DNA from 3 places in the Dysosmobacter welbionis genome. Region 3 is predicted to be linked to each of the others. Evidence: a T-box and tRNA genes for the amino acid it is inferred to sense, from the RefSeq annotation. Region 3 holds a T-box; the other regions hold tRNA genes.
What was found. A T-box is a leader RNA that pairs with one kind of tRNA and senses whether it is charged. The one in region 3 lies ahead of EIO64_RS00090 (valine--tRNA ligase), so its partner is inferred to be a tRNA-Val.
Positions count from the first base shown of each region.

Region 1: it encodes a tRNA-Val, which carries the amino acid that the T-box ahead of EIO64_RS00090 (valine--tRNA ligase) is inferred to sense. The anticodon was not compared.
Region 2: it encodes a tRNA-Val, which carries the amino acid that the T-box ahead of EIO64_RS00090 (valine--tRNA ligase) is inferred to sense. The anticodon was not compared.

Region 1 covers NZ_CP034413.3:2,525,265-2,528,528, forward strand. Annotated here, with positions in the region: gene EIO64_RS13275 (class I SAM-dependent DNA methyltransferase) at 1-367, shown strand, start outside; gene hslO (Hsp33 family molecular chaperone HslO) at 384-1,274, shown strand; tRNA gene EIO64_RS13285 (tRNA-Val) at 1,352-1,428, shown strand; tRNA gene EIO64_RS13290 (tRNA-Asp) at 1,440-1,516, shown strand; tRNA gene EIO64_RS13295 (tRNA-Phe) at 1,600-1,675, shown strand; tRNA gene EIO64_RS13300 (tRNA-Gly) at 1,679-1,754, shown strand; tRNA gene EIO64_RS13305 (tRNA-Cys) at 1,861-1,935, shown strand; gene EIO64_RS13310 (acyl-CoA dehydratase activase) at 2,360-3,264, shown strand, end outside.
Region 2 covers NZ_CP034413.3:1,432,548-1,435,811, forward strand. Annotated here, with positions in the region: gene EIO64_RS07580 (glycerate kinase family protein) at 1-899, shown strand, start outside; tRNA gene EIO64_RS07585 (tRNA-Met) at 1,118-1,194, shown strand; tRNA gene EIO64_RS07590 (tRNA-Glu) at 1,234-1,308, shown strand; tRNA gene EIO64_RS07595 (tRNA-Val) at 1,369-1,445, shown strand; gene EIO64_RS07600 (hypothetical protein) at 1,528-1,869, opposite strand; gene EIO64_RS07605 (hypothetical protein) at 1,885-2,295, opposite strand; gene EIO64_RS07610 (hypothetical protein) at 2,309-2,782, opposite strand; gene EIO64_RS07615 (hypothetical protein) at 2,844-3,264, opposite strand, start outside.
Region 3 covers NZ_CP034413.3:16,379-19,642, forward strand. Annotated here, with positions in the region: gene EIO64_RS00090 (valine--tRNA ligase) at 1-1,742, opposite strand, end outside; T-box leader at 1,894-2,119, opposite strand; gene sigE (RNA polymerase sporulation sigma factor SigE) at 2,166-2,858, opposite strand; partial or broken gene EIO64_RS00100 (sigma-E processing peptidase SpoIIGA) at 3,036-3,264, opposite strand, start outside.

The DNA.
Region 1 (3,264 bases), 1.1 Mb from region 3:
CTGGCTGCGGCCCGGCGGACTGTTCCTATTCGATGTGAACACCCCCTACAAGCTCCGGCGGATGGACGGGCAGGTCTATCTGGACGAGACAGAGGACAGCTACTGCGTCTGGCGGACCTTCTACGCCCCCGGCCGGAAGATCTGCACCTATCAGGTGGACCTGTTCCGGCTGAACGCCAACGGGAGCTGGGACCGGGCCTTTGAGGAGCACCGGGAGCGGGCCTGGGGGCGGGAGGAGCTGGAGACGTATCTGACGGAGGCGGGCTTCGGCGCTGTCACCGTCACCGGCGACCTCACCAGCCGTCCACCGGCGGCGGAGGAGGACCGCTGGATTTTCCGGTGTCAAAAGCCGGTCAGACCAAGATAAAACAGGAGTTTGTACAATGAGCGATCAGTTGATCCGGGCCATCTCCAAGGATGGCCATATCAAGGCCACGGCAGTTTCCACCCGGGCGCTCACAGAGCGCGCCCGTCAGATCCACAAGGCTCTGCCTGTGGCCACGGCGGCGCTGGGCCGGACGCTGGCTGCGGTCTCCATGATGGGCAACGCCCTGAAGGAGGACGGGGCCAGCGTGACGCTGCAGATCAAGGGCGGAGGCCCGCTGGGAACGCTGCTGGCGGTGTCCGATAACCAGGGCAACGTCCGGGGAACGGTGGACAATCCTGTCGTGGACCTGCCTCTGCGGCCCGACGGCAAGCTGGATGTGGGGGCCGCTGTGGGCCATGAGGGTACGTTGACGGTGATCCGGGACCTGAACATGAAGGAGCCCTATGTGGGCAGCGTGAGCCTGTTGGGCGGCGAAATCGCAGAGGACCTGGCGGCCTATTTCGTGGAGTCCGAACAGATCCCCACGGCTTGCGGCCTGGGGGTGCTGGTAGACCGGGACCAGAGCGTGCTGGCCGCCGGCGGGTATCTGATCCAGCTGCTGCCCGGCGCCGGCGAGGATGTCATCGCCAAGGTGGAGGGCAGCCTGATGGCCGCAGGGCCGGTGACGGGACTTTTGCGGAATGATCCGGACCCGGAGGCTATGCTGCGGCACGCTCTGTCGGATTTCGACCTGGAGATCCTGGAGAGGAGCCCCATCGAGTACCGCTGCTACTGCAGCCGGGACAGGATGGAGCGGGCCCTCATCAGCCTGGGGCCGGAGGAACTTCAGGCCATGATCGACGAGCAGGGCAGCGCGGACCTCACCTGCCGCTTCTGTGACAATGTGCAGCACTTCTCCAGAGCAGATCTGGAGGCCATGGTCCGGGGGCTCCAGAAAAAAATGTAAAAAAATTAAATTTCCAGTTGACAGACCGGGCGTCTTTGAGTATAATAACTTTTGCCGTCTGAAATGAGCGGCAATCGGGGAGCATAGCTCAGCTGGTTAGAGCACCTGCCTTACAAGCAGGGGGTCACTGGTTCGAGTCCAGTTGTTCCCACCAAAGTTATACATGGCCCGGTAGTTCAGTTGGTTAGAACGCTAGCCTGTCACGCTAGAGGTCGACGGTTCGAGCCCGTTCCGGGTCGCCATCTCCCACGAGATGGAGTTCCATCTCGTGGGTCCCCTTGGGGTTGCAATTCCCCTCCCGCGCCGTGCGGCGCGGAAAAGATTTGCCCAGATAGCTCAGTTGGTAGAGCAGGGGACTGAAAATCCCCGTGTCGCTGGTTCGATTCCGGCTCTGGGCACCACTTGCGGGCATAGCTCATCTGGTAGAGCGCCACCTTGCCAAGGTGGAGGTAGCGAGTTCGAGCCTCGTTGCCCGCTCCACTGAGAATGCCCACACAAGATCGTGTGGGCATTCTCAGTGGAAAAGAAAATTTAAAAAAGCAGTGGACATTTCGGTTCAAACTGCATATAATAAAATAGAAGCAACGGTGACATAGCCAAGTGGTAAGGCAAGGGTCTGCAAAACCCTGATTCCCCGGTTCAAATCCGGGTGTCACCTCCAGAAAAACAACCACATCGAAAAGATGTGGTTGTTTTTTTGTCTAAATGCATTCATGGGCGCAGGGGATTGGATTCCGCCTGTGCCCGCTTTTCTTTTTCAGCGGAACCATCCGCACGGCGGAAAGGCTCTGCCCCGCAATCGGACCGCAAAGAATACGGCTCCGCTCGCCTATGCGATTCGATTGCGGGGACGTGTGCCTGCGGATGCTGCTTTGACGAAAATGGATGGGAAGATGGCGGACTTTTTTGGGGAAAAAGATAGCTAAAACGGCGAATTCTTTACGAAAAATATACAAGAGCCTGTGAGAAAAACGTGCTATAATGAGTTCGAATAAACAGAGATGTGGGAGACCAGCCCCCGATCCGCCGGCGCGCCCTCCAGGCTGCCGTACGGGTCTGGGGCGTTTTCCCTAGAAGGAGTGTATATGGCACATATCAATTCGGATATTCTGCGCCTCGGCGTGGATGTGGGGTCCACCACCGTCAAAGCAGTGGCCCTGGACCCGGCTGACAACAGCGTACTGTTCACCCGCTATCAGCGGCATAACGCCCATCAGGCGGATACCGTCCGGCAGCTGCTGGAGGAGGCGGCCGGTCACTTTCCCGGCATGCGGTTCCGTATCGGCGTGTGCGGGTCCGGCGGACGGCCCATTGCCGCCGCCCTGGGGGCCTGCTATGTCCAGGAGGTGGTGGCCAACGCGGCGGCAGTCCGGGCCTTGTATCCGGAGGTCCGCACCGCGGTGGAACTGGGCGGACAGGATGCCAAGGTGATCTTCTTCCGCTATGACGAGGCCAGCGGAAAGCTCCAGACCTCCGACATGCGGATGAACGGCAGCTGCGCCGGAGGCACCGGCGCGTTTATCGATGAGATCGCCGCGCTGCTGAACGTGCCGGCGGACGAGTTCGAGCAACTGGCTGCCCGCGGGAAGACCGTTTACAGCATCTCCGGCCGCTGCGGCGTGTTTGCCAAGACAGACATCCAGCCCTTGCTGATCCAGGGGGCGGAGCGGGCGGATATCGCGCTTTCCACCTTCCACGCCATCGCCAAGCAGACCATCGGCGGCCTGTCCCAGGGACTGGAGCTGACGGCCCCCATCATCTTTGAGGGCGGCCCGCTGACCTTCAACCCCACGCTGGTGCGGGTGTTTGCGGAGCGGCTGAATCTGGAGGAAAGGGATATCGTTCGACCGGACCACCCGGAGACCATCGTGGCCCGGGGCACCGCCATCGCCATCGACGAGCTGTTCCCCGGACAGGAGGACGCCATGACCCTGGCAGAGGCCATGGAGCGGCTGGACAAGGCCCCGGCCCAGACCGAAGGGCCCTCCGG
Region 2 (3,264 bases), 1.4 Mb from region 3:
CCGATGGCTACACCGCCGTGATCGAGATGGCCGCCGCCGCAGGCCTGCCCCTGATGGAAGGCCGTCTCTGTGCTGAGGGAGCCACCACCTACGGCGTGGGAGAGCTGATTCTGGCGGCGATCCGGGACGGCGCCAGGCGCATCATTCTGGGCCTGGGCGGCAGTGCCACCAACGACGGCGGCTGCGGCTGTGCCGCCGCTCTGGGCGTCCGCTTTCTGGACGGCACCGGGGCGGAGTACGTCCCTGTAGGCGGCACGCTGGACCGGTTGTGCCGGATCGACATGTCCCATCGCTTCCCCCTGCTGAACGGTGTGGAGATCGTGACCATGTGCGATGTGGACAACCCCCTCTGCGGTCCCAATGGCGCCAGCGCCGTCTTCGGCCCCCAGAAGGGGGCCGACCCTGATATGGTGACCCGTCTGGACCGGAATCTGCGCCACCTGTCGGAGGTGATCCGCCAGGACCTGGGCCGGGAGATCGCAGACCTTCCCGGTGCTGGCGCCGCCGGCGGCATGGGAGCCGGTGTGATGGCTTTCCTGGGCAGTCGCCTGCAGATGGGGATCGAGACAGTCCTGGACACCGTGGGCTTCGATGCCCTGCTGCCTGGTGCCACCGCGGTCCTGACCGGCGAGGGCCGTATCGACTGTCAGAGCCTTCGGGGCAAGGTGGTCATCGGCATCGCCCACCGGGCCCGGCAGACACGGATCCCGGTGGTGGCCGTAGTGGGCGACGTGGCCCCCGGCGCGGAGGACGCCTATCAAGAGGGCGTCACCGCTATCGTGTCCACCAACCGTCGCGCCGTGCCCTGGGAGGTAGCCCGCCAGTCCGCCCGGGCAGATCTGTGCGCCGCCCTGGAGGATCTCTTCCGGCTCTACAATGCGTTCCGGTCCGCCCGATGACATGAGTGGATTTTTGAAAAGACGGTGCCGGGCGGTAGGAGCCGCCCGGCCTCATTCCCACCGTATCCGGGCTGCCGGCCTCGGGGCACCCTGCCAGCGGCAGCGAGTCTCTCCTCTGCTTCCGGTTTTTTGAAATTTTTCATTTTTTTCGAAGAAACACTTGACAAACGCCGCCGCCTTCTGGTATAGTAATTGATGCCCGTTCGGGTTAGACATTTGGCGGCATAGCTCAGTTGGCTAGAGCATGCGGTTCATACCCGCAGTGTCCCCGGTTCAAATCCAGGTGCCGCTACCAGATCCATGAAGCGCCCCGGCGCTTCATGGACTTCCAAATGGCCCGTTGGTCAAGTGGTTAAGACACGGCCCTTTCACGGCTGTAACATGGGTTCGAATCCCGTACGGGTCACCATCCCATAGGACGCCGTTGTGCACGGCGTCTTATGGGCAGAAAAAAATTACATATCCGTATGGAGGCTTAGCTCAGCTGGTTAGAGCGCCTGCTTCACACGCAGGAGGTCACTGGTTCGAGTCCAGTAGTCTCCACCAAAGAAAACCCTAGAGCCGCAAAGGTTCTAGGGTTTCTCTTTATTCAAAAGATTTTATGTTTGTTAGTAACGTGTAAGTAACATTACAATCCTCTAATCTTCCGCATTACCCCGTTATACACACGGGGGTTAGCAACTTGTAGCGTGTCCATCAAGTCATCCATAATGCCCCATACCTGCTCCTCGTTTCTCCCTTCAACCTCGCGGAGAAATTCGCTGTCTCCGTATCTCCCGACCTCTACAGGTATTTCAGCCGGAGCCGCAGAATAGGCTTGCTCATAGGTGCGATTTTGCATTTCCGGTTCTTGCTTCTGCATCTGGTTCTTGATGGTGTACAAGGTTGCCAATTTAGCGTATGCGGGATAGCTGCTTTCTCCATATTCGAGACGTGCAATCTCAATGTCGATCTCTTTGGGGTCTAGCATAGGGGGCACCCCCTATCAATCCCGACCCAGTTCGGACATAAAGCGGCGAATGGCGTCGCGCTCCCTCTCAGTAGTAGCGTTATCCATCATCTCCTGAGCCTGCTCCATCATAGCCTCTTTGGAGTCGTGGCGGCTGTATCCGCCGCGCCCGTCACGGGAGTAGCCGCCGTCCCGGCTGTAGTGGCCCCGGACATAGTGCTTGCCACGGTTGGCATAGCTGGAGCCTCTGGCATAGCTGGAAGGAGAGTCCATGTCGGCTGCCTGACTGTAACCGCCCTCCTCTAGCATCATGATCTTGTCCACGTTCTTGATGGTATCCGTCAGCTTGTGGACCATCTCCAGGTCCCCGGCGTTCATGTTGCTTTTCTGGGCATATTCCTCCAGCTCCTTGCAGAGCTTTTCTTTCAGGTCATACAGATATTCCATATCGGTTCTCCTTTCACGCGATGCGCTCAACAATAAAATTACTGTTGGCAACGAGGATGGGCTGTGTGCTGGTGTTCTTTGCGGCGACAGTGACGCAGCAGCCGCGAGGGACATCTACCACAGCGGAAACATAAATATTGAAGAAATCCTCTGCGGCAGCCGGGGTGATGGTAGCGGTGGAAGCGTTCAGCGCCTCACCATTGATGGAGATCGCTGCCGTGATGGCCTCCACGGTCCCACCAGTAGGGATAGCAATATTCGCTCCAAAGGAGACTTTGAATTTCGCGCGGCACTGGTTCGTAAGCCCGCGAAGAGTCACCAGCCCAGCGCCTTCCCGATGCACAATGCAGGGCTTGCCCGTGTTGGCCTCCTCAGTAAAAGGCACGTTCTGACCAGCGGCAACGGTTACGATTGCGCTGTTGCTGTATTCAGCCATAAACTTCATTCCTTTCAAAAAGATAGCGGCGAGGCTGTTGCCCCGCCGCATGGTTCAAAATCGGCACGGGGCCGAACATGTAAGCCTTTCTTACAAGTTGATGTATTGGGTTTTAGCAGCCGCAGCCACAGGGATTGCAGCCGCATCCGGCATAAGGATTGGGCACCTGATAGGCCGGGACAGGCATGGGATTGATGCGGCGGATCAGCTCGGCAGTCTGCGCTTCCTGGTTAGCGGTAATAAAAGCATTCTGCGCCGCCTGAGAAGCCTGGAACTTCAGGCTCTGGTTTTCAGCCGTCAGAGTAGCGATCTTGTCCTGGGTCAGGAAGTCCAGGATCGCGCGGCTGTTGGCATTGGCGTTGTCGATGATGTCGCGGGTGCTGGACTGGATGGTGTTGCGGGTATCGCAAGCCTGGGTAGCCATGTCATAGCGGACACCGTCAATGCTCCGCTGAGTATCGCAGCAGCACTGCGCCAGCTGGGCGCCGAGGGCGTTAAAGCCCGCCTGCGTCTGATAGCCCAGGTTGCACACA
Region 3 (3,264 bases):
CAGATCTTGTTGGCGAAGTTCCGCATGGCCTCGCACTTCTCGGTGTAGAACCGGGTGTCGTTGCCCGGGGAGTTGCCGGTGATGAGGTTGAAGCGCAGCGCGTCGGCACCATACTTCTCCGCCATCTCCAGCGGATCGATGCCGTTGCCCAGGGACTTGGACATCTTGCGGCCCTTGTCGTCCCGCACCAGACCGTGGATCAGCACGGTGTGGAAGGGGATCTGGTGCATCTGCTCACAGCCGGAGAAGATCATCCGGGCCACCCAGAAGAAGATGATGTCATAGCCGGTGACCATGACGCTGGTGGGATAGTAGAAGTCCAGATCAGCGGTCTTTTCCGGCCAGCCCAGGGTGGAGAAGGGCCACAGGGCGCTGGAGAACCAGGTGTCCAGCACGTCCGGGTCCCGGGTCAGATGGGTGGAGCCGCACTTTTCGCACTTGGTGGGGTCCTCCCGGGAGACGTTGATGTGGCCGCAGTCGTCGCAGGTCCAGGCGGGGATCTGGTGGCCCCACCACAGCTGGCGGGAGATGCACCAGTCATGGACGTTCTCCATCCAGTTGGTGTAGGTCTTGGCGAACCGCTCGGGCACGAACTTCACCTCGCCCTCCCGGACCACCCGCAGGGCCTCCTTGGCCAGGGGCTCCATCTTCACGAACCACTGGGCGGAGATCAGGGGCTCCACGTCATTGTGACAGCGGTAGCAGGTGCCCACATTGTGGTTGTAGGGCTCGGTCTTGACGAGATAGCCCTGCTCCTCCAGGTCCTTGACGATCTGCTTGCGGCACTCGTACCGGTCCATCCCATTGTAGGGGCCGCCGTTCTCGTTGATCCTGCCGTCGTCGCCGATGCAGCGGATGACCTCCAGGTTATGGCGCAGGCCCACCTCGAAGTCGTTGGGGTCATGGGCGGGAGTCATCTTCACGGCGCCGGTGCCGAAGCCCAGCTCCACGTAGTCGTCCGCCACAATGGGGATCTCCCGGTTCATGATGGGCAGGATGCAGGTCTTGCCCACCAGATCACGGAACCGCTCGTCCTCCGGATTCACAGCCACGCCGGTGTCGCCCATCATGGTCTCGGGACGGGTGGTGGCCACCACCAGATCGCCGCTGCCGTCGGCCAGGGGATAGCGGATATACCACAGGTGGCCGGGCTTGTCCACATACTCCACCTCGGCGTCGGACAGGGCGGTGATGCAGTGGGGGCACCAGTTGATGATGCGGCTTCCCTTGTAGATCAGGCCCTTGTCATACAGCTCGCAGAAGGTCTCCCGCACAGCCTTGGAGCAGCCCTCATCCATGGTGAAGCGGGAGCGGCTCCAGTCGCAGGAGACGCCCATCTTCTTCTGCTGCTCCACGATGCGGTTGCCATACTCCTCCTTCCACTTCCACACCCGCTGGAGGAACTTCTCCCGGCCCAGATCATAGCGGGTCAGGCCCTCCTTGACGCGCAGTTCCTCCTCCACCTTGATCTGAGTGGCGATGCCGGCATGGTCGGTGCCGGGGACCCACAGCGTGGAGTAGCCCTGCATCCGCTTGAAGCGGGTCAGGATGTCCTGCAATGTGCAGTCCAGGGCGTGGCCCATGTGGAGCTGGCCCGTGACGTTGGGTGGCGGCATGACGATGGAGAAGGGCTTCTTCTTGGGATCCGGATCCCCGTTAAAGCAGTCGTTGTCCTCCCACATCTGGTAGATACGGGACTCCACCTGTTGGGGTTCATACACCTTGGGCAGTTCTTTCATCATACGTTCGATCTCTCCTATTCTCTGAACTTTCGTCCTTTTTGTCATGACTGGGGCGCCGGTCCGCACCGCCCTGCCGTTCACCAGATCGCAGCTCAGCTCCAGCGGAATGCTTTATGCGCGCTTACACAGCAAAAACGCCCTGGGCCTTTCGGCTCAGGGCGAACAAATGTCCGTGGTACCACCTGGATTCGGGAAAACCCGCACTCTGCGGCGCATTTGCGCCTGCCCTGTCAACGGTGGGCCTCCGCCGGGGCTTACTGATGCTTCGGCTCCGGTGCTCCGGGACGACTTCTCCGGCGGCTTTGGGAGAACTCACACCAACCGTTCTCTCTCTTGGCCGCTGCCCACCGGATACTGCTTCCCTTCCTCGCAGTTTGCCATATTTTATTTTAGTATAGTATACCCCGGTTCGATTGTCAAGCGTCAGCTCAGCCGCAGGATCTCCTTCTTCAGCCGGGAGATGATGCGCTTTTCCAGCCGGGAGATGTAGCTCTGCGAGATGCCCAGCTGGTCCGCCACCTCTTTCTGGGTCTGCTCTTTTCCGCCCCCCAGGCCGAACCGCAGCGTGATGATCTGCTTTTCCCGGGGCGAGAGAACGTTGATGGCCGCCGCCAGCAGGTCCCGCTCCACATCCTCTTCGATGGGGCGCATCACCACGTCCGCCTCAGTCCCCAGCACGTCGGAGAGCAGCAGCTCATTGCCGTCCCAGTCGGTGTTCAGCGGCTCGTCGAAGGACACCTCCCCCTTCCGCCCGGCATTTTTGCGCAGGTACATCAAAATCTCGTTCTCGATGCACCGGGAGGCATAGGTGGCCAGCTTGATGTTCTTGTCCGTCCGGTAGGTGCCCACCGCCTTGATGAGCCCGATGGTGCCGATGGAAATCAGGTCCTCGATCCCCACTCCCGTGTTCTCGAACCGCCGGGCAATGTACACCACCAGCCGCAGATTATGTTCGATCAGCTCCTTGCGGGCGTCCTCCTCCCCGATGCGCTCCAGCAGCTCCGCCTCCCGCTCCCGGCTCAGGGGCGGTGGCAGGGTGTCGCTGCCCCCGATGTAGTGCAGCTCCGCCGGCGGCAGCAGCCCCACCCGCACCAGCAGCCGCCGCCATTGTTTCATCCAGTCCTTCATGGTTTCTTCTCCTTCCAGCCGTGCCGCCCCACAGGGCGCTGTATCCCGTCCCCAGCTCTGTGGGGGAAAAGGCAACCGGCAGTCCGGCATACCGCTCCCCGCCACCTCCGTCCAGTCGCTGCGCACCGCCAGCAGCAGTCCGCCCGCCACTCCCACCGCGTGGTAGGGGATCAGACGGAACCGCAGCTCCGGCGCCGCCCGCATCATGGGCTCCAGCAGCTCTGCGGGACGCTCCAGCGCTCCGCGGTCCAGCAGAGAGCGGACCTCTCTTGGAAGCGCACCGTCCAGCCGCCCCGGAGACACCACCAGCACCGGCGCTCCGGAGACCGGATCCCGCAGGGCGTTTCCCGTGTCGCAGAAAGCGGTAAACGCCGTGGTCCGCCCGGCCAGACAC